Linked DNA regions of Candidatus Chlorohelix allophototropha. Each later gene encodes a partner of the first gene's protein in a complex. Links are inferred from orthologs where the notes say so. Each region holds a gene or a part of one and is shown in the gene's direction. Other genes may lie near its edges. The genes, in order: OZ401_RS12625 and OZ401_RS05005.

Evidence for each region.
Region 2: the proteins of OZ401_RS12625 (region 1) and OZ401_RS05005 are in contact, whole or in part, in a cryo-EM structure (PDB 7NYH), measured with the Escherichia coli proteins. The link is inferred for Candidatus Chlorohelix allophototropha from one-to-one orthologs.

What each region holds. Positions count from the first base shown.
Region 1 is NZ_CP128399.1:2,883,613-2,898,804, forward strand. What follows is about bases 5,237-8,023. They hold OZ401_RS12625 (NADH-quinone oxidoreductase subunit A), read left to right. Parts: upstream 5,237-6,328; coding sequence 6,329-6,718; downstream 6,719-8,023. Other genes in these bases: OZ401_RS12620 (S8 family serine peptidase), read right to left, coding at 5,237-5,873; OZ401_RS12635 (NADH-quinone oxidoreductase subunit C), read left to right, coding at 7,495-7,956. Also shown: OZ401_RS12610 (sensor histidine kinase), read right to left, coding at 1-246; OZ401_RS12615 (S8 family peptidase), read right to left, coding at 411-3,173; more of OZ401_RS12620, read right to left, coding at 3,408-5,236; nuoD (NADH dehydrogenase (quinone) subunit D), read left to right, coding at 8,066-9,223; NADH-quinone oxidoreductase subunit NuoH, read left to right, coding at 9,302-10,393; OZ401_RS12650 (NuoI/complex I 23 kDa subunit family protein), read left to right, coding at 10,456-11,316; OZ401_RS12655 (NADH-quinone oxidoreductase subunit J family protein), read left to right, coding at 11,328-12,119; NADH-quinone oxidoreductase subunit NuoK, read left to right, coding at 12,205-12,516; OZ401_RS12665 (NADH-quinone oxidoreductase subunit L), read left to right, coding at 12,588-14,951; OZ401_RS12670 (complex I subunit 4 family protein), read left to right, coding at 14,951-15,192. UniProt on the Escherichia coli protein: NDH-1 shuttles electrons from NADH, via FMN and iron-sulfur (Fe-S) centers, to quinones in the respiratory chain. The immediate electron acceptor for the enzyme in this species is believed to be ubiquinone.
Region 2 is NZ_CP128399.1:1,185,438-1,200,638, reverse strand. The notes cover bases 12,406-15,201. They hold OZ401_RS05005 (NADH-quinone oxidoreductase subunit J family protein), read left to right. Parts: upstream 12,406-13,446; coding sequence 13,447-13,956; downstream 13,957-15,201. Other genes in these bases: nuoL (NADH-quinone oxidoreductase subunit L), read left to right, coding at 14,292-15,201; nuoK (NADH-quinone oxidoreductase subunit NuoK), read left to right, coding at 13,963-14,265; OZ401_RS05010 (NuoI/complex I 23 kDa subunit family protein), read left to right, coding at 12,754-13,440; nuoH (NADH-quinone oxidoreductase subunit NuoH), read left to right, coding at 12,406-12,701. Outside these bases: OZ401_RS05050 (hypothetical protein), read left to right, coding at 1-3,102; OZ401_RS05045 (coiled-coil domain-containing protein), read left to right, coding at 3,242-4,657; mrdA (penicillin-binding protein 2), read left to right, coding at 4,811-6,988; OZ401_RS05035 (TQO small subunit DoxD), read right to left, coding at 7,068-8,264; OZ401_RS05030 (hypothetical protein), read left to right, coding at 8,524-8,724; OZ401_RS05025 (DUF6141 family protein), read right to left, coding at 8,775-9,299; NADH-quinone oxidoreductase subunit NuoG, read left to right, coding at 9,671-11,689; more of nuoH, read left to right, coding at 11,703-12,405. UniProt on the Escherichia coli protein: NDH-1 shuttles electrons from NADH, via FMN and iron-sulfur (Fe-S) centers, to quinones in the respiratory chain. The immediate electron acceptor for the enzyme in this species is believed to be ubiquinone.

The sequences.
Region 1 (15,192 bases):
CACCTTGATGTCTGGCAAGCTATAAGCATCCATGTTGGTTTCCATATCTTTTAAGCGCGCTGAAAGCTGTCCCTCTCTGGCGCCGAGCCTGTCAACCTCTGTCTGGTTCTGCCGGATTAGCATCTCAACCTCACTCAGACGTTTATTAAGCTCTTCTGCTCGGTTACGAGCTTCAATCATCAGTTCATCTAACTTTTGATCGATTTCCTCGGGATCTGGATTTGAACCAAGTGGGGACATACTCATTTGGGTGCCTCCATTAAGGTAGCTTTATTGGCAATTATTGCTCCAATGTGTAGCCATCATGATAGCACAAAGAGCAAGCACAAGCCATAATCAGGAAAAAAATCTGTAAGGACAGAAGTCCCTACAGATTAGCGATACAATATAGTTAAGGCTCAAATTAAGCCTTATCTTATGTAATTGCGATTGCGTGCTAAATCAACCCCTAGCAAACCAAGCAGCACATCGTATTTACTACCCGCATTTTCAGGATGGTACTCAAAGCGATTGCGCTCAAAGTATTGCACCTGCAAACCATTTTCTAGCAATGGCTCGCTTACGGGATAGCCAAATATATCTAGTCCACCACTTTTATTCCAGTATTCTAGGAAGCGACCGCTCAGGGTATGACCAGTTTTGTCAAAATAAATCAGATTGCCCGCAGATGAAACAGGCGCTATCGGCGGGAAATTCCGGTTTTTAACCGACTCACTCCCAAGCAAGCCCAGTAACACCACGTAAGCGGTTCCGGCGTTTTCAGGGTGTAATTCGAAGCGGTTACGCTGGAAATATTGCACTGTATAGAGTTTTCCATCAGTCTTACTGACCTCAAGGAACTCTTCGCTCAAAGGATAGCCAAAGACCTCTAAGCCACCACGCGAATCCCAGAACCGCTTGAATTCGCCTTTGAGAGTATGCCCTGTTTCAGAGAAATAACTTAGTTCATTGCTACTGGAAACCGGGGCTACTTTATTGAAATAGATCGATTGGCTGGCAAGTTGATCTGGTGGAGCAACTGTACCTTGCCCGGTAGGCGGTTGCGTCGAATTTGGTCCTACTGCGCCCGGACCGGCGATTACCTGACCGCTGGCAAAATCAAAGTTTACCGGCACTGCTGCATTGGAGCTACCATCTACCGTAATTGTGACAGGTCCTAGAATACGCGCTGCTTTAGGCAAAATTGCGCGTAAAGTGTAAACACCTGCGCCCAGATTATCGAAACGGTATCTCCCTGCCGAATCCGTATTTTTTACTTGCTGTCCCGGGTCCAGCGACATTACTACATCTGCCGGGTTAGCTCCTGCGACAAATCCGTAAACGAAAGAGTTCCGATTCGGAGTCAGATTGTTGTTTATAGCTGCCCTTACCGCAGCGCCCGCATTAACCAGACCATACCCTGTTCGGTCATCCCGACCCGGAGCATCAATGTCTGTAGCAGTGCCTTGCAGAATAGACTTTACCTGTTCAGCAGAAAGGTTAGGATTTACCTCCAACATCAGGCTGATAACACCAGCTACTATTGGAGCGGAAAAACTTGTACCATTTACAACTGTATAGTCGCCAGAGTCTCTGTTATGTCCAAACGCATCGTCGGTTAGGTAAGGGTTGCCTTTGTTAAACGCAGTACCAGGCCAGTTAATATTGGTGGTCAGGATGTTAGTTCCCGGAGCCGCAACGCTAACCCATGAGCCAAAGGAGGAAAATTTTGCCGCATTATTGTTTTCGTCGGTAGCAGCAACTGCGATTACGCCATCGTATGCTGCCGGATATTCTGCCACACCGTTAGCCGCATTACCGGAAGCCGCTACAATTATCGCCCCTTTGCTCTGAGCATATTTTATCGACTCAGCCATTGCCTTGGAGTAGTTTGGTCCGCCGAGGCTCAAATTGATTATGCGTGCGCCTGCATCAGCAGCCTGAGTTATACCTTCAGCTAACCACGAGTCGGCACATTCGCCGTTCCAGTTACAGGCACGTACTGATAAAAGTCCGGTAGAGGATGTACCAGTTTTAGTCTCGTCCCCAGGAAAATTAATGTTAGCAGAAGCAGGATAATTCCAGTTAACCCCCACCATTCCATAGCTATAGTTACGTTTATAAACCCGCATTTTTACTATAGTCACTTTAGGTGGGGTTGTAGTTGGATCTGTAACAATCGGAACATCATCTACTTCGCTATAATCATTATTCGGGTTAGCAGCAATAATACCAGCAACAGCCGTACCATGACCGTTATAATCGGTAGTACATTCCGGAGTATTAGGTTTCCAACGAGGAGAACCACAATCCGGTACGGTGCTGATACCCTGCGCGTAATAGACCCTACCTCTAAGATCCCAAACACCATCACCGCCATATAATCCCAAAACCGTACAACCGGCGTTTTGTTGATCTTGCCCTTGCCCTGACGAAGGGTAAGGAGAAGGTTGGGGTAGATAGCAAGGATCAGATTCTACAATACCTTTTGGAAGCGGCGCCGCCGGACCATTTGGTGATCTTAAAGGAGTAGTAGAACTGGTTGTAGTATCGCCGTTTGGTACAAAAGAACTGTATAAATCCCATTCACCAGAATCGAGAGTTAGGCTACGATTATTGCGAATGCCAGTATCTACCACCGCAATAACAACACCCTGCCGAGGAGTATAGGCATTAGTAGCAGAGCCGTAAACCTGTTCCCACGCATCCGGCAAATTTATCCGCTTTAGATAATCCTGTCTGCCTTGAGTGTAAAAGCTATCCGCAGGTTCTCTAGAAATATGCCTGATATAGTTAGGTTCAGCATACTCTACTGCCGGATTAAGGCTAAAGGCAGTAACCAAGGTTTTAACATCGGCGCCGGGTGCAGAAAGAACGCTTATGCGCGGTAGCGATGCTAACCCTATCACATTGGTCAGACCTAAATTTTTATAGTATGCAATATCGGTATTACCGGACAGATAAGCAACCGCAAGATTTTGAAATTGCCCAACGGACGTATCTTTGAATTTTACTATTACTTCGCCTTGACGGTATTCAGCGCCATCAGGGATTACGGTTGCTGCGGGTGTTTCATCTTGCGAGGGTGCGCCCAACGCAGTCGGTACAATGAAAAGCTGCAAAAGCAGTACAATTGCCAGCCAATGATAAGCAAAATGGGCGCGGCTGGTGAAAAATCGGTTTGGTCGCCTCATGAATTGGTTCTCCTGATTCCGACCCCATACGGTCAAAAGCCCGTTGAGTTTTGACTAGAGCTTAGTCGCACGCCATATAGCATGGGCTGTGTGGAGTTGTGAGCCAAACAGAAACGTCTAGAGGCATGGCAAGCCGTACCTCTACTTGTCATAACAACTTGTCATAACTTAATCTACCATCAAATCGGGGATTCTGCAAGTAGTATTTAAAGAAATTTGGTCGAATCGAAAGGATTAATAGCCCGGTCCCAACAAACCCTGAGTTCGCGCATAGTCCCGCGCTACCAAAGCGCCAAGAACATCAAGACTTTCTGAAGAAAGTTCAGGATGAAGTTCGAGAATCTGCTTTTCAAAATATTGCACTACCCTGCCACCATCATTAAAAGGCTCGCTGATGGGTAAACCCAAAGTAATCCAGTTCCCATTATCTTGCCAGTATTTAAGAAATGAACCGCGTAGAGTGTGACCCGTTTCTTTCCAGTAAAATACCTGAGAATTGGCTAGTTCTACCGCGGTTGGTTCGGGTACTTTGTTGAAAGCCGGATTGTTTTTTACCTTTTCAGAGTATTCCACTCCCAACCGACGCACCTGTACAGCAAAGGGAGTTCCTGCAAACTCAGGATGAAATTCGCAAACCACTCGCTCGAAATATTGCACCTGCATACCGTTTTCGATAAAGGATTCGCTTATCGGATAGCCGAGACCCAATAAACCGCCGTTATTCTCCCAGAATTGCCGGAAGGGCTTGCCGATGGAATGCCCTGTATCGTCGAAATAAAGTGTATCTCCACCGGGAGCGCTATCCAAAGAAACGAAAGCGCCAAACTTTACCCCGCTCGAAAGTAGCTTGGCGGAGGGTGAAAAATCGAAGGCAAAGTTCTTCGTATTATTTCCATTGCCCGTAATCTGAAAGCTGAAATTTTGGAGCGGGTAAGTTTTATTGGGTAAACCGTATTTGCTGGAAGCGGCAGTGAGGCGATAATTTCCGGGTGGTAAATTTGAAAAGGCAAGACTGCCATCAGCGAAAGGAACTCTAGTGTCACCTGGCGTTAGAGTCACAACCACATCACGCGGATTAGGAATGCCCGATACTTTTATTAGAGCTTGCCCACGTTTGGAAGCGACCGGATCGCCTTTTTGTGCCGCCAGAACGGCGCGATAGGCGTTCAATCTGCCAAAACCGAGGCGCGTATCATAATAAATCGGTGTAATTGGGGTAGCAGTTGTAGAAAATACAGGCGCTATAGTACGTTGGGTAATCGTAACCGGAACGGTAGCCGTTGCAGTATCGGTATCGGAGAAAGGAGCCACCGCAGCGGGAGTGGTAAAACCAACTGAAGGGGTCAAGGCAGTGGTGGATGTTGGAGAAATTGCTGTAGTAGGGGTCTGTACTATGGGAGCGCCCGGATAATCGGCAGTAGCCTCCAAAATATTTCGCACTTGTGAGGGTGTCAGGCTAGGATTAACCGAAAGCATAAGCGCAACTGTACCTGAACCATAGGGTGCGGAAAAACTTGTGCCTTTATCAAATCCGAAAACCGAAGCGTTTGGTTGCGACCATGTCAGGCTAAATATGCTGGTGCCCGGCGCTACTAGAGATATTTCAGGACCGCTATTGCTAAAAGGTGCTACACCGTCAAACTGATTGCTCGCCCCAATAGCAATTACCTCATCAAAAGAAGCGGGATATTGCGGTACCGAATTACCCTCGTTACCGGCAGCGCCGATCAACACCACTCCTTGGTTATATGCCTTCAACACCGCTTCGTAAACTGCTTCCGAACGTTCCGGCGCACCCAAACTCAGATTGATAATATTGGCATGCCGTTCAGTAGCATAGTTAATACCCATTGCCACTACCGCATTGGAAGTCTGCAGCCGTGAGTTGAGGACTTTAATCGGTAATATACGCGCACCCCATGCTATTCCGGCAATCCCATAATTGTTATCGCCCCTAGCAGCAGCTACACCCGCTACGAAAGTGCCATGCCCTGCATCATCAATTGTTGAAATGGTTGGGGGCGTGACTATAAAATTCAAACCCCCTACCACCTTACCTTCGAGGTCTTGGTGTAGCGCAGCTACTCCGCTATCAACCACTGCAATGAGAATATCTTCCGAACCGGTGGTAATATCCCAAGCAGAAGCTGCATCTATTTTAGCTAATCCCCACTGGTCGCCCCGTAAATAATAAGGATCGTTCGGCTCTCGAAAACCATAAACCGGATAATCGAGTTCTGCAAAACGCACTTGCGTACTTTGTTGCACCTCATACAGCATTGCCCATACATCAGCATTTAGATTAGCATTAAGTCGGTAAGTACCGTTTTCCGGGTCAATAGCATCGGCTGCCCACACCCCATACTTGCTAAAAACCTCGCGTAATTTTGGAACTCCTTCTATCAAGCTTGAATAGGGCAAACGCTGACCGATATAACTTGAATCGCCTTTAGTTTGAATGACGTTATAGCGCAATTCATTATAGAGAATACGCGCGGAGTCGGGCTGGAAAGAAGCAATAATTTCTCCCGGTATAGGTTGATGTTGGGTATTATCGAGTGACGTTTCTGAAACGCTTTGATTTGAAGGATAGGCTAGAAAATGAGGTAGGCAATTAAGGAGCAAACCCGCAAACAAAACAAAAATAAGCCAGTAACCGGCTACACGAAGAAAAGTGGAATATCCGTTACGGGTTTTCATCTAATATCTATATCTCCGCCAACGATTCGCTTGCACGGTTTTTGGAGGGTTCTTGCTTATAGTAAATATTATAGGCGGGAAATTCCGGGTTACTATCTCAAAAAGCCAGATTTCATAATTAGACAATCGGGACTAGACTCAGTTATACACGCTTTAGTAAAAGTATGCAAGCATGTCACAATCTAGAAAAAAAGAGCCTTCCCCAAATAATCCCTAATCGTACCCATTTTCTACCTATAGGAAAGCCATTAATTTCACTAGAAAACACTTGTACCTGAATTGCATGGTTTAAACCAGCATGCTATAATCCCATCGCACATTGTTCAGCATATCACGAATTTAAGCTGACTTTGTATCCTCCAACAAGGATAATATGCTCAAGTCCACTTCTACACGTCCGTAGAAGTCTAAAACCGATAAAATCGAATAATAGAAAAAAACAAGGCTAACCCGGTATGAGTTTAGAAGATTTCAACTTGGCGTATCTCTCCACTGCTATCTTTCTGGTAGTAATAACAATCATGGGTATGACATTGTTATTGCTCGGTTTTCTTATCAGACCAAACAAACCAAATTCCCGCAAAACTATTCCTTACGAAAGTGGTGTGCCGCCTGTCGGTCACGCTCGCGAACGTTACTCAGTGCGCTTCTATATCATAGCAATGCTGTTCGTGTTGTTCGACATAGAAGCAGTGTTCCTTTATCCGTGGGCGATTAACTTTGATGGCTTTGTACGCCGGGGTGATGGATTGTTCGTACTGATAGAAATGGGTATCTTCATCTTTGTAATCTTGCTGGGTTATGCCTATGCTTGGTTGAAAGGAGCCTTGGATTGGGTCTTCTAAACGAAAAGTTAAACGATAACTTTGTAACCACCACTGTAGATGCTCTGCTCAACTGGGGTCACCAAAACTCGCTCTGGCCGGTTTTGTTTGGTACAGCTTGCTGCGGTATCGAAATGATGGCGCACGCAAACAGCCGCTTTGATATCTTGGAACGCTGGGGAATGCTCTTCCGCTTCTCCCCGCGTCAATCAGACATGATGATGGTCGCCGGCACAGTAACCAAAAAAATGGCACCTGTGATCAAGACCGTTTACGACCAAATGGCAGAGCCAAAATGGGTAATGGCAGTTGGTAGTTGTGCAATTAGTGGCAACATCTATAACAGTTACAGCACATTACAGGGAGTGGATCGCATCATTCCGGTAGATGTTTATGTACCGGGTTGCCCACCCATCCCTGAAGCCTTTGCTTATGGCATTGACGAGTTGCGCAAGAAAATAGCCAAAGAAAGACGTATTCGCAAACCGCTGCCGATTTTGAAGCAGGATGGCAACGAGTTTGAACGTACATGGGATACTTCTGAAGTCAACCGTCCCGGTCATATTGCTTTACCGAGTGCCGCCGATTATATGCAGTTCATCGACGAAGAAATCAGTAGCCCTCCTACCCTGTTAAAGTAGAGGCTACCCTGAATAAACTTGTGGCAAAAGTCAGATATCAAGGCTATATGGTTGCTTGCAAGCTTGTAACAAGCAGTCACTTACAAAGCAATCTTGGATTCTTGAAATCTGACTTTTGATGATGTTTGAAAACAGGAAGAAAGAGTTAAAACGCAAATGAAGGAAAGCCTTCAGGTAGTTGCACAGAAGTTACAGGAAAAATTTGGCGATAAGGTCTTGGCTATAACCGAATTTCGCGATGAGGTTACTGTCCGCGTAAAGAAAACAGCCTGGTTCGAAGTTCACCAGTTCTTGCGGGATGACCCAGATTGCGCCTTCGATATGATGATTGACGAAACCGCTGCCGATTACCCGTTAAGGGATGAGCGCTTCGATGTTATTAGCCATTTGCTTTCCATACCCAAACGTCACCGTTTCCGGGTAAAAGCCAGCACCAGCGAGAACATCCCTAGCCTTTGCGCTGTCTGGAAAACTGCCAACTGGTTGGAACGCGAAACCTACGATATGTTCGGAATTATTTATGACGGACACCCCGATTTGCGCCGTATTTTGATGGCTGAAGATTGGGAAGGCTTCCCGTTGCGCAAGGATTACCCGACCGAGGGATACGATATTTAATCGAGGGCTTATTTAACCCTTGCTTTTCTAAATAAATGACGAGGTTCTTATGCAGAATGTGGTGAACCCTGTAGGCGGGGATAATTTACAAGAAAAAGGCGATCGGCGAATGCGCCTCAGCATTGGTCCGCATCACCCCAGCACCCACGGTGTGCTTCAGGTGATTGTAGACCTTGAGGGCGAAACGATAGTACGCTGCGACCCTGTTCCCGGTTACCTGCATCGCGGCACTGAAAAACTGGCGGAAAATAAATATTATTCCCAGATTCTTCCGCTCACCGACCGCCTTGATTACATGTCCCCTTTTAATAACAACCTAGCTTACACCATGGCAGTGGAAAAACTGGTTGGGGTTGAAGTGCCTGAAAGAGCGCAATGGATTAGAGTGATTCTAAGCGAATTGCAGCGCATCGCCAGTCACTTAATTTGGTTCGGCACCCACGTAATGGACATTGGGGCAATTACCCCCTTCCTGTGGGCTACCCGTGACCGCGAAACCATAATGGATATTTTCGAGATGTGCAGCGGTGCGCGCCTGACCGTCAGCTATACCCGTATCGGTGGCTTGATGTCAGATGTGCCTCCCGGCTTCAATGAGAAAGTACATGAATTTACCGAGCTTTTCCATAAAGCCCTAAAAGACTATCACAAGGTAGTCACCAAAAACCCTATTTTTATGTCTCGTACTCAGGGCGTAGGGGTTGTTACGGCGGAAGAAGCCATTCAGTATGGGTTTACCGGTCCAAGTTTGCGTGGTAGCGGAGTCGAGTGGGACTTGCGCAAGCACGAACCCTATATGTACTACGATCAATTGGATTTCGAAATTCCACTCGGCGCTACCGGGGACAGCTACGACCGCTATCTGGTACGTATGGAAGAAATGGAACAGTCCAATCGCATAATCCAGCAGGCGTTGGCGAAATTACCTTCGAAAGGTTCTGTCAAAGCAGATGACCCTAAGATAGTATTGCCCGATAAAGAACTCTCAATGACTCGTGCCGAAGAAATGCAACGCCACTTCTATCAGGTCATCCACGGGTTCCCTACCCCTGTAGGTGAATGCTATTTTGGTTTGGAAGGTCCTAAAGGAGAATTGGGTTTCTATATTATCAGCGATGGGTCTCCGCGCCCTTACCGACTGAAAATTCGCGCTCCCAGTTACGTTAATTTGCAGGCACTTCCGCTAATGACCGAAGGTCGTATGATAGCGGATCTTATTACCTGCATAGGAACGATAGACATCGTTCTAGGTGAAGTTGATCGGTAATGCCATGATTCGGTTGCCGTTACAGTAGCAACCATTGACTTATAAGTATAATCTGCTCACTACAGGAAAACAAAGCTCATGTTTTCACTCGCATTATTTGATGTTGTAAATGCAACAGCGGCAAAGGTAAATGCCCCAGAGGAACCTGTAATCTGGTTTCTCCAAACCTTCGTGACCCTGTTCATTATTATGAACGTTGTATTGGTAATCATGGCATACCAGACTTGGGCAGAACGCAAAGTAATGGCGCTCTCCCAGCAACGTCTTGGTCCAATGCGCACAGGTCCTATCGGTTTGTTACAGCCTATTGCCGATGCCGTCAAACTGCTGAACAAAGAATACATCGTGCCGAGAGATGCCGACAAAACGTTGTTTTTCTTTGCTCCGATAATCGGCTTTATTCCGGCAGTCGCTGCTTTTGCGGTAATACCGTGGGGCGATGCTACCAGCGAGGGGTTGTTGGGTGGTTGGTTACGCCCGATAATTGCCAACCTCAATATGGGCATCCTCTACCTGCTAGCGCTTAGTTCAATCGGCGTGTACGGTATCGTAATGTCCGGTTACACCAGCGGTAACAAATACGCGACACTTGGGAGTATCCGCTCATCGGCGCAGGTGGTTAGCTATGAACTGACATTGGGTCTGGGCTTAATGGGTACGCTAATAATGGCAGGCTCACTAAACCTGAACGATGTGGTGTTAGCACAGAAGAACACGATGTGGTATATCATTCCACAGTTCTTCGGCTTCGTTGTTTACGCCATCAGCGGTATCGCCGAAACCAACCGCAACCCCTTTGACTTACCGGAAGCCGAATCGGAACTTGTAGCCGGTTATCACCTTGAATACGGCGCAATGCATTTCGGGATGGTCTACCTAGGTGAGTATATCAACATGAACGTGATAGCAGCTACGGTAGCAACCCTATACTTAGGTGGTTGGGCAGCGCCTGCTTCATTCCTTGAGTTCATTCCCGGTCCTATCTGGTTATTCCTGAAATTTGGTCTCTTCCTATTCCTGTACTACTGGATTCGGGTTACTTTGCCACGTTTCCGGTACGACCAGTTGATGGGTTTCTGCTGGAAAGTATTGTTCCCAATTGCGCTTGCTAACGTAGCAATTACCGCAATCTTTAAATATTTAGGTATAACCTTCGGTTGGTGGGGATAAAGTACAGTTTTGAGGTTCAAGTGTTAAATTTCTCAAAACTTTCTGATAGAGGAGTGGTCTAGATGATAAAGGAAATAGCGCAAGGTCTGGGTTTGACGCTCCGGCACTTCTTTAAGAAGAACGTGACGTTGCAATACCCCAAGGAAATGAGAAATTTCCACCCGCGCTTCAGAGGCGCAGTCGGTATGGTGCGCGATCAAGATACAGGCAAAGAACGTTGCGTTGGTTGTGGTTTGTGTGCCGCCGCTTGTCCGGCAAACTGCCTCACGGTAGTACCCGGCACTGATGATGTGGGTCTCCGCAATGCAAAAATATATCTCTATGATATGAGTCGCTGCGTTTTCTGCGCAATGTGTGTGGAAGTTTGCCCAGAATTGGCGCTGGTTATGACGCATGAATTTGAATTGTCGGTTTACGACCGCAGCCAACTTATCCTTGATGCAGAAGCGATGTTGCGGCTTTCCGATCGCGAAAAAGAACGCAGCGGAGAGGCTATTGAAGAACCCGGTTTCCCGGCTGTTACAAATGCGCCTTCTACCTTCCTCAAGCACAACCAGCTTGATCCGCGTATCCAACGTGGCAAGTTTCAGAGTCACCAACCAGCGCTTGGAACTTTACCGCACGGCTACCCGATGAAATACGAAGACTATCTTAAGAAAATACGTGAAGGTAAACCATTGGCGCAAGGCACCCTGCCTCCCAACCTTCAGGAAATCCAAAATAAGTATCTACCGGAAGACTCCAGAGTACCTATGCCCAAATTCGTGGAGAATCAGGCAGATACCGCCGCCGAAGTACGAACCAACCTGCTGACCGTAGGTGATGTCAATAAAGTGGAAAAACACAAGTATTATGACGAAGACGGTCAGGGCGACAAAAAACGCGTTGAGCTTGGCAAGGGCGAGTGGACTGACAAGAAATAAGGATTAGAACAATGTTTGGATTGCCGCTTGAGCAAATTATATTTCTGGTATTATCGGGACTTTCGATTGTCTGCTCACTAGGTCTGGTAATTTTCAAAGACCCGGTGCATTCTGCCGTTTCCCTAGTACTTACCTTCTTCAACGTAGCGGGTATATACATCCTGATGGGCGCCGAGTTTATGGCGGCGCTGCAAGTTCTGGTGTATAGCGGCGCTATTCTGGTTTTGTTCGTCTTTGTGATGATGCTGTTACAACTCCGCCCCGGGCCGGTGCTGAATCCGTTTCGCTTTTTCCAGAGCCGCCTAGCTCCGGTAATCGCCTTAGCGTTTCTGGCTGAAGTTTTGCTCATAGTTTTTGCCAGCAACTACTATAATAACGGCGGGAAAATTACAGACTCCGCCAATATCCAAGCAGCAAACATGGCGAAAAACATCAGCTACGTGGTTTCTAGCAAAGTGCCGATGACCGATACGCAAGGCAACAGCGTGGTCAAGAGCAATGAGGGCTGGTTTGCCGAACCTAACAGCGTCGGGCATACCGCGTTGCTAGGTAAAGAACTTTACAGCAAGTTTATTCTGCCTTTTGAAATTTGTTCCTTAATCTTGCTGGTAGCTGCCATTGGCTCAATCGTAATCGGCAGACGTGGACTTGAGCGCGATCGCAAAGAGTTTCGTTCAGTTGGTATCAGCCTTGGTGGTGTGGCAGGACCCGGTTCGGCACAAGAATTTGAATACGAAAAAGAGCTTAAAATGCTCGGTATGAACGAACTTGATAAAGAGCGCAAGCTTACTTTGAAAAAATAATGTGAGAGGCTGAGTTGCCTTTCGCTTGTGGCGTATGCTCGCTACGCCATAAAGTATCACTAGTACAAAACAAAGAGAAGATTAGATGATACCGACAGCTTGGTTTTTGATTTTAAGTGGAGTTTTATTCTCGATAGGGCTTACGGGCGTACTTATGCGCCGGAATGTTCTGGTTATTTTTATGTGCGTTGAATTGATGATGAACGCCGTGAATATCACCTTCGTAGCATTTGCCCGTAGCTTTACTAAGGGAATTAATTTGGCCGGTGACAATTTTGTGGTTTTTGTAGTAACGGTTGCAGCTGCCGAAGCTGCCGTAGGGCTGGCTATCATAGTAAGCCTTGCTACTAAGCAAAGTTCGGTAGATGCAGACTCAATAGGTATGCTCAAAGACTAATAATTTTACCCTTTTTGAGGGCGTGATTCGCAACACGCTTTTCTGAAACGTGTGGGGAGTAATTCTCAAGAATGACTGCAAAAGACGTAGAGAGCATTCTCTGGCTCGTCCCTATCATACCGCTAGTCGCCAGCTTCATAAATGCCTTTATTAGCCTTGCATTTTTGGCTTCTCGGAAAAAATCCGATTTGACGGCAGGGCAGCGATTTGCGCGGGGCTTAACGGGAGTTATCGGGATTACAGCGATTATCTCTTCCCTGACCATCTCGATAATCTTGCTCGTCTTCCTGCAAGGCTCGAGTGAACATCTGGTAAGCGTTAAAGAAATCTTCATTTGGATACCCAGTGGTGATGATTTCCAAATTAGATTTGGTCTGATGCTAGACCCGCTAACCTCGGTAATGACGGTGGTAGTTACCACTATCAGTCTGATGGTACATATCTTCAGCACAGGCTATATGAAGAACGAAGACGGCTTCCACCGCTTCTACACCTACCTGCCATTCTTTACCTTCAGTATGTTGTTGCTGGTAATGTGCAACAACTTCCTGTGGTTGTATGTAGGCTGGGAGTTAGTGGGCTTGAGCAGCTACCTGTTGATCGGTTTTTGGTTCGCCAAAAAATACGATTGGGGTCGCATGCTTCCTTCTTCCGCCAACGTCAAAGCCTTTGTGGTCAACCGCATCGGTGACTTTGGGTTCGGTCTGGGCGTAATGTGGTTGTTCGTAATTATGCTACCACACGGTGAAGGAATCCCGCTCTTTGACCGTCTGAACTACGAGAACGTCTTTAAAGTCTTTGAAGAAGGTCTAGTAGATGGCAAAGTAGTATTTCTCGTAAGCATTCTATTGTTTATGGGCGCTATGGGTAAATCGGCACAAATACCGTTGCATGTGTGGTTGCCAGACGCAATGGCTGGTCCTACTCCCGTTTCAGCCCTCATCCACGCCGCAACAATGGTGACCGCCGGTGTATATCTGGTAGGACGGATCAACCCCATCATCGTGCGCTCGGAAGAAGCCATCGCGGTAGTGGCAGTCATCGGTATCCTGACAGCCTTCTTCGGAAGCACCGTAGGTACTACCCAGAAAGATATTAAAGCGGTTATGGCTTACTCAACTGTAAGCCAGTTGGGTTACATGTTCTTTGCTTTGGGCGTGTACGGTTGGGTAGCGGCTTTCTTCCATCTTATGACACACGCTTTCTTCAAAGGTTTGCTCTTCCTCGGCTGTGGCGCAGTCATACACAGCAACGAAGACACCATCAAGGAAATGTTTGAAGAAATTCATCATAATGCTGAAGAATGGGCGAAGAAGAAGTATCCTGATGATCCGGCAAAAGCAGCCGAATATGCCTTCGAGTTATTCGAAGCGGCTGAAAACGCCATCGAATACGGCGTTGACCCCAACAGCGATGATCGCCTAATGCGTGACGGTTTAGACCCGCAGGATATGGACTATATGGGCAACTACTTCAAGCAAATGCCCGTTGTTGCCATCAGCATGACCTTTGGCGCTGCTGCTCTTGCCGGTGTACCGTTAACCGCCGGTTTCTGGAGCAAGGACGAAATTCTAGGTACTGCCGCCCTGCAAGGGCAATGGTGGATTTACTTAATCGGTCTTTTCTCCGCTCTGTTAACCGCCTTCTATAGCTTCAGAATGATCTTCTCGGTTTTCTGGAGTGGTAGCTACCGCTTGCCGAATGCTCTTACCAGACTTGCGCACACCGGTATGCAGAAAAAAGCGACAGAGTTGGGTATCCAATACTTCAACCCACGTGAAATCATTGAGTTCGTAGGTGGCAACGCCGATAAAGCTCGCAAGCAGGTTAAGGTACATGTCCACAAACCGGGCTGGAATATGCAAGCGCCGCTCGCCTTCCTAGCTTTTATGTCCATTGCAGCGGGCTATGTTGGTCTACCGAATGTAATCTTTGGCAATGGGGTAAACCAGATCGAGAAGTTCCTAGAACCCACCTTTGAGCCTGCGCTTAAAGTAATGGAAAATAGTGACATTGCTAAACAGCCTGACTTCACCGGAACCTTGATTCTATTACTGGTTTCGGCAGTAGTATCACTTACTGGCGTAGGCATTGCCTACGTGATGTATCACAAAAACCGGGAAACGCTACCGGAACGGGCAATGCGCCTCTCCGGACCGCTTTACTATATCTCGCGCAACAAGTGGTACTTTGATGAAGTGTATGACCTAATCTTTATAAAGGGTGGTCTGGCGTTCTTCCGCTTCCTGTGGCGAGGCATCGACGTATTCATCATTGACGGTATCGTCAACGGTGTAGGCTACGTGACCCGTCTTATCTCGCAGGGCTTGCGTAAAGTACAGACCGGATTTGTAACCAACTATGCGCTCTATATCGCGCTCGGTCTGGTAGTGGTGGTGGCAATCTTCTACTTGACGGTGGGGGTTAAATTTTAATGCTATCCTTAATGACTTATCTGCCGCTTGCTGGAGCGGTGCTGATACTACTAGCGCCAAAGAATAATGACATTATAAGAGGCATTGCGCTTGTAACTACCTTCGCCAACTTTATAGTATCGTTGATCATCACCATCGGTTTTGATCGCTCTTTGACCGGATACCAGTTTACTGAAAAAGCAGATTGGATACCCGGCTTGGGTGCAACCTACCATATGGGTGTGGACGGCGTTTCAGTGCT
Region 2 (15,201 bases), 1.7 Mb from region 1 along the record:
GGGAACTGGGTGGCTAATGCCTCACAAGCTACGCCAATTACTATTTTGGGCGCATCGGTAAACTCGGTTAATGTCCAATTGCCGTTGGGAGTAGGGCTGGATGTGCTTGTGCAAACTCCCGATATAGGAGGAACTAATAAACCTTATGGTACGGTGGAGGTGCGGGTGCTGGATACCAGCCAAGCCCAGCCCTACCCGATTATTGCTTCAACCCTGACCGGTATTAATGATGGTATTGCCAGCTTCCGCTCGTTGCCAGCGGGTACTTATGGTCTGCTAGTATTACCACCGGGTAATGGCGCTCCTAAATTTATTCCCAATGTGACATTGAGTTCAGGTATTGTTACGCAAACTATAATAGTTGAGCGCGCCGCATTTATCACGGGTGTATTAAGCGATAGCGATATACCCCACTATGATTTCGGCACGGTATCTTCTCCAAATATTACAATACAAGCTTATGATATCAACAGCAACCTAACGGAAATTACTCTACAACTTACCAGCTTGATCCACAACATTGATGATAGTTATACTTATGTTGCGAAACTGGTGGGCGGAAATTACAAATTGAAATTTACTGTTACACCGACAATTACAAAAACTTATTTACCGCAATGGTATAGCCTTAAATATAATCGTGATATTGGTGGCGCAGATTTGCTTTCGGTTAGTCCTGACCTGAGCTATAACAACATCAACGCTTCTTTCTCTTCGGGCGGTGCATTCAGGGTGCGGGTGTTAAATGCAGATGATAATAATAATGCGCCGCTTCCGGGCGTGACGCTGAATCTTTACTCTACCAATACTCTCCCTAGCACGCCTATAGACTTAGGCGGAGATAATCTATCAAATAGTGACGGCTATGTAACACACAAGCCGCTTCCAGCCGGAAGTTACTATTTAGGTTTTAGTTATCCAAACAAACAGACGATATTTTACTCAAATAAGATCACAATTACGGATGCTAGTAGCCAACCGATTACCACCGGGAAATATACTGATTTGACGGTAAAAATGTCGTCGCCGCTTACTATCACCGGAATTATTACCTTCCCCACGACTATTCCGGCAGGTGGTCAAATCGTAGTAAAAGCATGGCAATTCGATACTTCTGAATATGTGGGTAAAGTTATAGTACCTATAGCTAGTTCTACTATTACAAAATCCTATACCCTGAACGTGCCGGCTGCCCAATATAAAATCGAGTTCGACTATTATTCAGTTGCTTCTAACCTTCAGCCAACCCAAATCGGCTATTATCATTTAGTAAACAGTTTTTCAAATGCTGATCCGGTACCGCTACCACCAGCGGTTGTGCCCACCGTTCCGAGCACTATCACTGGTATTGATCATATTTTCACAACAATACCCTGTACCATTGATGGCTATACGCTTGGAACACCTACTACTAACACTGTAAATATCAATTTTCATACCACTTGTCCTGATACCAGCAGCCGTGTGACATGGACTGCTGTACCGGGGAGTACTGGGCTAGTTTTCGTTGGTCCATCGGGTGTTCTGGATCACAGTGTAACTATTACTGGTACTGGCTCTAACTTTTTACAGCCAAATACAACCTATTATTTAAAATTATACAGCACTCCGGTTACCCCTACGAGCGAAATTTCGTATCCTAGTGAGATTGTGGCACGTACTGCGGCAGACGGCAAGGCATGGTATTTTGCTGTCGGTAATACCCAGAACTCAGCTGTCAATAAAACCGATGAAGTGTTGCACATTTTGAACACTTCGGGCAATGATGGCAACCCGGCGGCGGTTGCTACCGGATTGATTTCGATTTATGGTACGAACGGTTTGTTAAGTTCGCAACCATTTACCGTCCAACCGCATAGCCGCAGCGATATTAGCGTCAACGGAATTGTAGCCGGAACCGAGCATTCTACAGTGGTTACGGTTACTTCCGGTAGTCCACCAGTAGCGGTAGAGCGTTCGATATATACCAACCGAAGCTTGTTAACCGGCTCTTCGGCTAACGGCGGCTATACCATAGCGGGCGCAACTGCACCGAGTAACACTTGGTATTTCCCGGAGGCGAATAAGACAAGCGATCAGTATTTTACGATTTTTAATCCGAATGTAATAACGGGTTGTTTTAGCATAAGATATTACAATGATGGTAGTGGCGGTTTGGGTCGTTCTATATCAGCGAAAACGATACCGCCAAATTCGCGCTTGCGCTTCTCCATACAGGATCTAACTTACGGAACATCTGCGGCTGTTACTTCGCTTTTTGGGGTTGTTATAGTGGCAGACAATTCTATTGGCTGTGGCGCTGCTAAGCAATTACCCTTGGTGGTGGAACAAGAATTGTATTCTTCCACTATCACCAATAATGGCGCTCGCAAAGGGGTTGGCGGCATGTTTGGCTTGAATACGCCGCAAACCAACTGGAACTTTGCCGATGGTATGAATGGGGCGGTGGATTATGAAACCTACTCTTTCCTTAACAATAACATCTCTCCGGTTGTAATCACGCTCACCTACCAGCTTGAAAGCACATTATCACCTGTGGTAACAACAACATCAATCCCGGCAGGGGCGCATTTGGCTTTTCAGATGAAGAATCCTAATCTAAACCAGCCGGGCAGGCTTTATGGCTTTAGCGTGCAGATACGAGCCAGTTCCAAAATTGTGGTAGGGCGTTATGCAACCTATATGTTATTGCCATTGCAAGGCTGGGACGGTATTATTGCAGAACCGGGTAACAGCCTAACTGCTACACGTTGGTTGTTTGCAGGGGGTGATACTCTTCAGAATCCCGGTAGTAAGGTGTCGAGCCTGAGCTATATAATTGCAAACACTAATTCGTCGCAGGCAGCGAACGTAACATTGACCTACTATGATTCAAGCGGGTCAACCACCGTTAAAACACTAACAGTGGGCGCAAACCAGCGTGTTGCGGTAAATGCCGCTTCTACCGCAGGCACACAAGCGGGCATTGGCGCGGGTAAGAGTATTGTGGCGGTGCAAGTGGACTCGGATATCTCGATTTCAGCAGAACGCATCTTTTATTGGTACTATAACGGTTGGGTGGGCGGTAACGTTAGCTTCGGCTATATCCCGCCCGGATTTTAAAGGTGATTTCAGGCAAGGGGCTTAAGCCCCTTGTCTCTAAGCTAGATTAGTTTTTACTGTTTCCCTCGAAAAAATTGCTTGATTGAGCTTTAACCCGAAATTAGACCAAAACTTTAACAGATAAGAGGAGTTGTCTGAAATGTCGAATAACGACTCACCGTTGGATTCTTCCAAGCCCAATCTGGAGCAGGTGCTAAGTCTGGTACAGAATTTGCAGCTTGCGATGGATAAACAGCGCGCTGAGTTTACGGCTCAGAAAAATGAGCTTGAAGCTAAAATCAATAAGCTGGAGAACGCCCTACAAGAGAAGCACAGCGAGCAAGAAGTGGCGGTAGTAGAAGCGCGTACCAGTCGCCGCAAAATGCTCAGACGTTTGGGGGCAGCGGCGGCAGGCGTTGCTGTAGCCAGCGCGGCTACCCTTTCACAGACGGCTAGTCCCGCGTATGCGTATGGGGCTTTGAATTTTCAATCAGATGCCACTTCAGGTGATGGCACTTTCGCTACCCCTAACAAGTCGAATGCTCCAACTTATTGGACTGTGGTTAACGCCAGTAGTACACCGGGTACGGCTGTGCCTGTACTGGATATTACTAATGCAACCACCACTGGCACCCTTTTAGATGGCGTTAAGGTTACGGTTGCGAGTGGTGTGGCGCTTAACGGTGCATCCACCAATGACGTGGCAATTAGCGGTACAACTCAAGGTACTTCCAAAGCGGCAGTGCAGGGGCTAATCGGTAGCACTCCTACCATTAATAACAATTTGCTTTCAAATACCGGGGCTGTGACAGGTTCTTCGGGTAGTGCCAGCGCAAGTTCGCACGGGGTGGCGGGTTTCAGTGGCAGCACCGGTGCGGCAGGTGTGTTCGGCGCATCCGAAGGTGGACCGGGAGTTTTAGGGATTAGCTCTGCCACTTATGGTGGTCAATTTAGAACTTTTTCTTCAACCAGTTCTCAGCTATATGTACAGCCACATCCTACTGTAACAGGTGTGCCATCTTGGTCTGGAATTCCGGGAGAAATGTTTGTTGACCATACCGGGGTTTTCTATATACGTACTAGTGGGGGCTGGGCTTTGATGTCTCAAGTAACGCAGTCGCTGGGACCGCAACTCACCTTACTTCCAGCACCGGTGCGCGTATTTGACTCGGCGGCTGGGGTTGGTATGTCTACTGCCGGGCAGGTACCCGGTTTCAACACGGTTGTGCCTACTGATTCAAGTATAGTACCTTATACTAAGACCTTTGAAACTCGCACCGTAGGAGTAAACGGTCCAGCTACAGGGGTTCCAACCAGCGCCACCGCTATATTCGGGGTAATTTCGATATATTATTTTTATGCAGGAGCCTTATTTGGTTATGTTACGCTGTGGCCCACTGGTGCGTCTTACCCGAAGGCAGATGCGACTCGTGGGGTGGTAACTATCGGTAGTTCGCCAAATAATGTGGTCACCTCTTTCTTTCTCAATAAAATTAATACCAGTACCGGGCAACTGAATGTAGCCACACAACGCGATTGCAATATTATTGTGGATTGCTACGGCTATTACTCCTAGATTTTGGTAGGCGCGTGGGTCGGTGTAAAACCGACCTTTTTTTATTTCCCCGTCCGCACTTAAGGGTACATATCCCGCCTAATCGCCGTAGCCGGGATTGACATAGAGTAGTAACAGGGGTTATGTTATCGCTCTAAGAACTGGAGGTTATTTATGAATCAGGGAGACAGCATGAAGATAGGGCGGAGACGATTTCTACAAATGGCAGCAATGGTTATCACTGTTGGAGGATTTTTGGAGGCATGCAGTGATGAACCGACTGCTAACACTGCAAATCCTACCACTACTTCGGCGGGTCGCTCCGATACAATTCCGGCTGTCCGTTCCGGTACAGTTCCCATGCCTACCTCTACTCCTACTGCTCCTGAAAAACCCGAAGATATAGCGGGGAATTTTCTCAAAGCTTGGGAAGAACAGCGCTACGAGGATATGTACGCGCTACTTTCGGTTTCAGCGCGTGGCTTTATTGAGCGTGATAAATTTGTTGCCCGCTATACCAATATTGCAGCAGAGGCAACTCTTTCCAATTTACAGACAAAGTTGGGTAGCGCAAAGCCTCCCGCCACTCCGAATGACCCTTATGGGTTTAATTTCACGGCAAACTTTAAAACTATCCGAGCAGGGGATTTCACTCAGCAAAATACCTTGCGATTGGTGCAGGATAATAACCGTTGGCGAATAGACTGGCAACCCACCAATATTTTTTCAGGGTTGGCAACCGGAAATCTGGTACGCATGATACCTTTGAATCCTACACGCGGGACAATTTCTGATCGTTCGCTGCAACCGCTGGCAAAAGCCGGAGTCTATTACACGGTTTTTGTTGTTCCCGGTAAAATCGATAATGAGCAACAATTGCTGGATACTTTGAGCCAGAGTCTTACGATGGATAAGAACGTCATAAAGGATTTGTACAAGAACGGGCAACCGGATTGGCGAATGGATATAAAACGGTTGCCGGGCAGTACGCCGCAAGCTACCCTGAATACTTTGCAGGCTATCAAGGGGGTGGGCATAGCTGAGACAGAAGATCGGGTATATCCGGCTGCTACTACCGCTGCCCAAACGTTGGGCTATCTTTCGGCGGTTAACGCGGAGGAGTTGAAAACGCTGGCAGCTAAAGGTTATCGCGAAGATGACCAGATCGGACGGGCGGGAGTTGAGGCGTGGGCTGAAGAGTTGCTTGCAGGCGATAAGGGCGGCAAGCTGACCATTATCACACCGGACGGTGGTATTTCCGAGAAACTGGCGGAGAAAGCATCGGTTGACGGTTCTAATTTGGTGCTAAATCTTGACCTGACTATTCAAAAGAACGCCGAGCGGATTTTGGGCGACAAGATGGGTAGCATAGTGGTGCTGGATGTAAACGACGGCTCTACGTTGGCGCTTGCTTGCAACCCCCGCTATGATCCGAATGGGTTTATTCTAGGGTTGAGCGGTAGCCAGTTTAAAGCGCTGAATGATGACCCGCGCCATCCTTTCCAAAATCGTCCGGTTACAGGCTTGCTTCCTCCCGGTTCAACCTTCAAGGTTATTACGATGGCGGCGGCGTTGGAAAGACTTGGGATGAAGCCCGATGACCGTTTTACCTGCACCGGACATTGGACGGGGTTGGGAGAGCAATTTGCCAAAGATTGTTATCTTAAAACCGGGCATGGCAACATTACCCTTTATCAAGGGTTGGTACAATCGTGTGATGTAGTATTTTACGAGCTTGGCAAAAAGCTGGATGAAACCGACCCACTGTTATTACCAGCAGTAACCAAAGGTTTTGGGTTAGGTTCTTCCACCGGGTTGGTAGGCTTGACCGATGCGCCCGGACAGGTTCCAGACCCACAATGGAAAAAGGACAACCTCCAACAAGCTTGGGTGCGGGGCGATGCGGTAAATTTGGGCATTGGGCAGGGCTATTTGCTGGTTACACCGCTTCATATGGCAGCTTTGTATGCCGCTATCGGTAACGGTGGGCAAATCCCGGTGCCTCGTTTGGTAGCGCGTAGCGAGAAAGGCGCGAATCCCCAAACCTACGCCGCTAAAGTTAAGCAGAAATTGCCCATTTCGTCTGCTAACCTCGATATAATTCGCCGCGCCTTGGCGGATGTGACAATATCCGGTACCGGGGCGCAAGCTTTTGCCGGTTCGCGTATTAGGGTGGCAGGCAAAACCGGTACGGCAGAAAGCGGTAAGGAGACACCCCACGCTTGGTTCTGTTGTTATGCGCCCGCCGATAAACCTAAATATGCGGTGGTGATTGCATTGGAAGAGGCAGGTTTTGGCAATGAAAAAGCTGCCCCCTTAGCGCGTCAGCTAATTGACACCCTGACGTTTTAGGTAATCAGAACTTACGCTTTGACTGAAACAAGGGGCTTGAAAACCCCTTGCTCAAAATTATAGGCGAAAGCTCTAAGCACTATTTAAGCTGATAAATTATATTGCCGCTATTATCTACCGAAACATTATAGGCTTTGAGCGGTCGGTTAGCAGGTCGGCGCAAAACAGCCCCGGTATTGGGGTCAAAGCGCGCCCCATGGCAAGGACACTCCAAATACTGTTGGTTTGGGTAGTAAGTGACCTCACAACCCTCATGAGTACAAATACTGGAAAAAGCTTTTACCGAGCCATTGCTATTATGAATAACGATAGCTCGGTCACCGGTATCGGGCGTTATGAATTTCAAAGAACCTCCCACAGGCAAACTGGCTATAGCCCCTAACACTTTACCGTTTATCGGCGCGCTGGTATTAGCTACAGCGGTTGTCTTTGTCGCGTTTGCGGGTGTAGAAGTGGTTGCGGTGAATTGCCCTTGAGCGGTGGTGGTTACAGGTTGTGGATTATTGGCAAATGGATTGGTGACAGGCGTGGAAGTAATAATCGGGCTAGTCTCAATCGGAACGCTCTGTGTTGTCGAGTTGGCATTGCGATTTGAAACTGAATTAAACCAAGCTACTCCGGTTAAGCTTCCGGCGACAAGAGTCCCACCCGCAACTGCTAGAAAGTGCCGCCGCGCCTGCGTTCTGACCAGTTCAGGGTTGGGTGGATGTACTACTGCGCGCTTACCCTGTTTCAGTATCTCCTGACGTTTGCGCTCATTAAGCCATAGCTGTATTTGTCCATCAAGACTCCATACGGGATGTGCCCCTGCTAATGCCAAGACCAGCCAGCCCATCGCATAGGGTAAGTCCGAGGCAAGGAAAAAGGGAGTTACATTCCAGGTAGTACTTACCCACAAAGTCAGGCTAATAACCATGCCGAAGAAGGCGGCTGTGCGACTGAACAAACCCACTAACGTACCAAGACCGATAGCAAGCTCACCTGCCAGCATCATAACGCCGAACAAGGTGGCGTTGGGTACTGCTACTGAGGTCAAGAACCCACCGATGGGCGAATTCTGAGCGAACCCGGTAAGCTGGTTGCCAATATATCCCGAAGCGTTAGGGTTTAAGAAATCTAGATCGAATAATTTATCTATACCGGCGTAGAGAAAGGATATCGATAGGAATAGGCGGAGAGGCAGAACGGCGGCGCTGGCTGAGATAACCGGGGGGGTTATCGGAGCAGGCGCAGGTTTAGTTCGCTGCGGTTCTCGTTCTTTAAGTTTCGGTTGCAAGAGTTACCTCATTTCATACAATACTGCTTTTAATTCTTCTGCTAATTGTAATGAAGAAAATCTTTACAAATGTTAGATATTAGTAAAGTAAGTTGTAAGAAATGCTTAAAAATTGGCGTTTATTGTTTTCCTGACCGAAATGTATAACAAGAGGAAACTCAAATAAGCCTTTTGTACCTTGTCATTATGGCAATAGGTTAGTATAGTAAGAATGAAAAGAGTGATAAAATTTACTTTTCTAATGTTACGAGGATCGTATATGAGGCAGAAAAAACTAACAATTATTCTTGTAGGCTTGCTGATATTGGCGTTGGTTAATTTACCTTATATTATTGCTTTTTTTCGACGTAAGAAATATACGGAACGCATAGAGATACCAAGCCCGCCCTATTATCCAGAAGACCAATCCGGCGTATATTATACTTCCGGTGAGGTCAAGATGATTGGTCATAAAAAATAGTTAGATCTGAGCGTGGTGGACAAAAAGTTCGACCCACGCTCTTTTTTGTTTTAACCCTTTCGCCCCTGTTCGATTGCCTGTAAAAGTTCTTCGGGTTGTTGCGAACCGAGCAGAATCTTTTTACCGTTCAACAGTTCCAACATTACTCCCCGATTGCCAGTGACGTTATAGGCAATGCTGCCCTTGCCAAGACGTATTCCCCAACCACCATACTCGCGTAGCGGATGATACTGGCGCAACTGTGCCGCTGCCAGTTCGTCAAATTGGACTTGCCGAAACCTAAATTGCAAAGAGGTAAAGCGATAATAGATACCATCCCCACGCACTTCTACTATCAGACGGTTTGACAGGAAGAAGTAGGGGAAAGCAATTCCAAATACAAGCCATAAAGCTACCAGTATGAAATCGGGTGCAGGTTTGTTGCCCAATTTGATGCCCAATACCAGTTGTACAAATGCCATTATCCACATCATTGCAGCAATTGAGCATAATAATAACCAAATCCACCATTGCATGAAGCGTTGCACCTCACGGAATTTTAAGGGATTATCCCCAGTTTTAGTATTGCTCACCATTTCATTTTGCTCCACAAAAATTTCTTAGTCTCGCTATTATCTATTATAACCCTAAAAGTAAATATAAAATCCTTAACAGATGGGGTTATCAACTGAAATACAAGCTGCAATATTGCGAATTTTGTAACTTGTGTATATAATAGTGCGAATACAAAAGCAGTTCACTGGAGATATTCCAAAAATTTACACTAAATTTATTATTGGCTTCAGCGCAGACGCCTATACTCTAGGAGTATTAACCTATTCAGGTTTGCAGGTGGCGCTTTTGCACAATAATCAAATAACAAATTGCATATAGTGGCTGCCCGTAAGATAATATGCCACTGTATTAAATTATATTGGGCTGAAAATTTTATAGATAGGTATTTGAAATGTCTGAGCAAATAACGCTCACTATTGACGGCAAAACGGTGTCTGCTGCCAAAGGCGCAACTATTTGGCAAGCTGCTAAAGATGCTGGAATCTTTGTCCCTATATATTGCTACCATCCGAAAATGCCTCCTTTGGGCGCATGCCGAATTTGTATGGTGGAAGTTGAGAAGATGCCCAAACCGATGGCTGCTTGTACTACGCAGGTGTCGGAGGGAATGGTGGTTCACACTGAAAGTAAACTTGCCAGCGATGCCCGTTCCGGTGTGATGGAATTTTTACTGATCAACCACCCGTTGGACTGCCCAATTTGCGACAAGGGCGGGGAATGCGATTTACAGAATTACGCGGTTGAATTTGGGCAGGGAACCGGGCGCTTCCACGAGCACAAACGCCACCTTGATAAGGCGGTTGAACTTGGACCTACCATTGTGCTGGATCGCGAACGCTGTATCATGTGCCAACGTTGCGCTCGTTTTTCGCAACTAATTGTTCAGGATGAAGGCTTGATTATTGCGGAACGCGGGGCGAAAGCCGAAATTTCTACCGTTCCCGGCAAAGCCTACGATTCACAATTTTCGGGCAACACCGTTGAGATGTGCCCGGTGGGGGCGCTTACCGCGCGTACCTATCGCTTTAAAGCCCGCCCGTGGGAATTGCGTCACTCTGCCAGCGTTTGTGCTCATTGCTCGGTCGGTTGCAATATCACCATTGATACTCGCCTCAGTCGCGAGGTGGTGCGCTTCATGAGTCGTGACAATGAAGCAGTTGATGATGGCTGGTTGTGTGATCGCGGGCGCTATGGCTACGGTTTTATCCACAACCGTGAGCGACTCAAATCTCCTCATGTGCGAAACGCCAACGGTAAACTGGAAGCAGTTACATGGCAACAGGCGTTTGATTACCTTGCCAAACGGTTGGGCGAGATTATCAAAGCAAATGGGGCACAATCAGTTGCGGTGCTACCCGGTTCTCATGCTACCAATGAGGAGATTTTCACCTTACAGCGTTTCGCCCTTGAAACTATCGGGACGGATAAGCTGGTTTATCGGGGTGGAAATTTCGGGAAATATGCAACTGCCGACCTTCCCCAATACTTGACCGCAACCATTGCCGGAATGGAAAAAGCTGCCGCAATTCTGGTGGTAGGGGCGGACATCAGCGCGCGACAGCCGATTCTCGAACTGCGCCTGAAAAAAGCCCATCGAAACGGCACTAAGTTGCTATTTCTGGGTGGAAACCCCGGCGCGTTAAGCCGCTATGCCACTAAAATTGAGACAGTCGAAACTGGGAAACTGGCGCAGACGGTGGAGCAATTATTACGCAAGCCGAATTCGGATATAATGTCCACTCTCAAGGCGGCAGGTGAGGTGGCAATCTGGTTTGATGAAGCCGACACCCTTGCTCCCGGTAACGAAAAGCTGTTTGAGATGCTGGTACAACTAGCACAAGCAACCGGAAGTTTTGGCAAACCCGGAGTTGGTTTGGGGGCGCTTTCTCAGGATAACAACAGTGTGGGCGCGCGCAATATCTCCGCTGTTGCCAAAAGCAGCCTGAGCTATAGCGGGTTTCTAAGGGGCGAAGGCAATTTGAAAGCCGCGATGGTGATGGGTACAAACCCCCTTACTGATATAGCGCTATACGGTGGCAAGGCAGAAAGCCTGACAGGTCTTGAACTATTGGTAGTGCAGGAAATGTTTATGAGTGAGACGGCACAATTGGCGCATGTGGTTTTACCGGTTGCCAGTTTTGCTGAAATCGAAGGCACTTTTACCAATTTGGAAGGGCGTGTGCAGAAAATAGAGCCTGCCATCCCGCCCATCACTGGTACTGCGCCCAATATAGCGATAATATACGAAATGTCATCACGTTTGGGTAAAGCACTCCCTGCGTTGAGTATTGCGGATATTTTTAGCGAGATTACAAAGACAATCCCTGCCTTTGCCGGCTTAACTTATGAGGCGCTTGGCGAGCAGGGCATAATTAGCGGGCGGGCTGAACTCGCTTCCAAATCCTTGTAGCAGGGAGACCTGAATGAGTTGGACTGATTTTCTGCAATTTGTGATAAAAGCCTTTATTCTTACAGCCGTGTTGTTGGGTGCGTTTGCTTATATGACCTTGTTTGAGCGCAAGGCAATAGCACGCATGCAGAACCGCTACGGACCAAACCGGGTAGGTCCATTTGGTACGCTACAGCCGATTGCAGACGGGGTGAAGCTGGCATTTAAAGAACACATCGTTCCAAAAAAAGCGCAACGCCCGCTCTATGATATTGCGCCTATGTTGTCGCTGATAGTGGCAATTACCGCTTATGCTGTGATACCGCTTGGTCCCGCATCGCTAGAAATATTCGGGGCAAAATTCTGGGTAGCCGATATTAACATTGGTATCCTGTTTATCCTCTCGATTTCTTCGCTGGCGGTGTACGGAATTACGCTGGGCGGTTGGAGTAGCGGCAATAAATATTCGCTGATGGGCGCTATCCGCTCGTCTGCGCAGATAATCAGCTATGAATTGAGCTTGGGCTTGAGTTTGCTAGGAGTTATAATCCTTGCTTCCTCGCTCCGCATGAATGACATTGTAGAATCACAAAAAACGGTCTGGTTTGTATTCCTGCAAATACCCGGTTTCATCATATACTGTATCGGGGCAGTGGCAGAAGTAAACCGCGCTCCCTTTGACCTACCGGAAGCGGAACAAGAACTGGTTGCAGGTTATCACACCGAATACGGTGGTATGCGCTTTGCGATGTATTTTGCGGCAGAATATATCAATATGGTCACGGTTAGCAGCATCGCCACCACAATGTTTCTAGGTGGTTGGCAACCCCCGCTATGGTTCTTGCCTGTCGAGTTGGGTCCACTATGGTTTGTGCTAAAAGTGCTGGTATTTCTCTTTGGATTTATATGGTTGCGCGCTACCTTACCGCGTTTGAAATATGATCGCTTGATGCAACTAGGCTGGAAATGGCTCTTGCCCTTGGGGGTTTTGAACCTTGTAATTACCAGCATAGTAGTGGCACTGGTTTCTTAAGCTATATAAGTTTTGGGCTATAACCTGAAACTCTCAAATAAAAGGTGTTGTAATGGCGAATCCGTTTAAAGTTACGGTTAATACCTTTAAAGGTATGGGTATTACCCTCAAGAATATCTTTCACAAGCCGCTTACGGTGCAGTATCCGGAACATATGCGCAAGTTACCGCCCCGCGAGCGCGGCAGACATGTGTTGCACCGCTATGAAAACGGTTTGGAACGGTGTATTGCCTGTATGCTTTGCAGCGGAACTTGCCCGGCAGATGCGATTTATATCGAACCGGAAGAAAATGATCCTACCCAACCGGTTTCGTTTGGCGAAAGGCATGCGCGAATTTTCCAGATAGATATGCTGCGCTGCATTTTCTGCGGTTATTGTCAGGCTGCTTGCCCAACCGGCGCTATAACTCTTGAAAGCAATAATTTACTGGTCAGCTACACTCGCGAAAAGATGCTTTATAACAAGGAAGATCTTATAGAGCCTAAAGGGACAGCCACTAGAGGCGCGGCGTTGGCGTGGGAACCTACTCCACCACCCGAAGCCAAGGCATTAATCCCTGATTTTGAAGGACTATTCGATGGCTGGCGCACCACGGCGGCAGCGGTTGGCAAGGGAAACCTTGTGCCGGAAGCGTCCGGTCAGGTAGATACTCCCAAGCCGCTACGCAAGGAAGCCCCACTCATTCCACCGGGTCAGGCTGTGCCAAAGAGCTTGCCGGGACAAAGGGAGGAAGAATAACTTAGAATGGAACAGGTCATTCTGTTATTGATGGGTGTTATAGCAGTTGGTTCCGCGTTGGGGGTAGTACTCATGCCGAACGCGATTTACAGCGCGATGATGTTGCTGTTAAACCTGTTGAGTCTGGCAACTCTTTTCTTGCTACTGCATGCCCAGTTTATGTTTGCGGCTCAACTGATTATATATGCGGGCGCGATTCTGGTATTATTCCTTTTCGTGGTAACACTGCTCAACCCGGAAGGTGAATATATTTTTAGAGACAAGCGGCGTATGCAACGTGCTGCCACTATCAGCTTTGGGCTGTTTCTAGGGGCAATGCTGGTGGGAGCGTTTCTGGCGGCTTTCAATAAGACACAGCCTGTTTTTGTGTCAACTGACGGCACAAACGGCTCGTTTGGCTCGGTGGAAGCCTTCGGTATAGACTTGTTCACCCGCTTTCTGTTGCCTTTTGAACTGACCTCGTTGGTGTTGTTGGTCGCGTTAATCGGCGCGGTGGTGCTTGGGAAAAGAAAGTAAATCCTGATGAGTGATGTAACATTCGGGCTGCTGATTAGTGCGGTAATTTTTGCGGTGGGGGCTATGGGCGTGTTGCTGCGCCGTAACCCCCTCGTACAGTTTATGTCTATCGAACTGATGCTGAACGCGGTAAATCTCGCGCTTATCAGTTTTTCTGCCAGCCTCGGCACCGAAGAAGGACATATTTTTGTGCTGATGGTGCTGACGGTGGCGGCGGCAGAAGCAGTAATCGGTTTGGGAATTATTGTGGGTTTGTTCCGCAAGCGCAACCGGATTGACGTGGATGATGTCCACTCGATGGATGGGTAAATAAGCGGCGCTTCTGGGAGGATTTTGTGGCTGAAGCTATCGGGTTGGTAGTACTGTTTCCCCTCTTGGGCTTTCTGGCGATTGCCCTGCTGGGAAATTCTTTAAGTGAAAAAGGGGCGGCATATCTGGCATGTGCGGCGGTGGGCTTTGCCTTTCTCGCGGCGCTGGCATCTATACCCGCCGTATATGACCCTAAAGATGTATTTTCATATACATGGACGCAAGCAGGAAACTGGAAATTCAGTTTTGGCTTGCTGGCAGACCCGCTCTCGGTCTTTATGTGTCTCATCGTGACCGGAGTCGGCTTCCTCATCCACCTCTATTCGATCGGTTATATGACCGGAGAACACGGCGAGCCGGAAGCGGATTATCGCCGTTTTTTCGCCTACATGAACCTATTCGTATTCTCGATGCTGTTGCTGGTAACAAGCAACAACTTTATTTTCCTGCTGGTAGGTTGGGCAGGGGTAGGTTTAAGCTCGTTTCTGCTCATCGGTTTCTACAAGGACAAGCCGAGTGCGGTTAAAGCAGCGCGCAAAGCGTTGGTGATGAATACTATCGGCGATGTGGGTTTGCTGCTGGGCATCTTCGTAATAATCCTTAATACCGGAGCGGCTACTTATTACAACGCTTTCCGGGGGGCGGAATTTGCCGCCGATGGAGGTTGGCGCGATATTGCGTCAATCCTGTTGCTGATTGCGGCAGTGGCGAAATCGGCACAATTGCCTTTGCATACATGGCTTCCCGATGCGATGGAAGGTCCAACCCCTGTTTCGGCTCTTATACACGCCGCAACTATGGTTACAGCCGGGGTTTATCTGATAACGCGGGCGCATCCCATCTTTGCCTACTCTGAGGTAGCGTTGATAGCTATACCCGTAATCGGGGCGGCATCAGCCGTGTATGCTGCCACTTGCGCTATCACCCAGACTGACA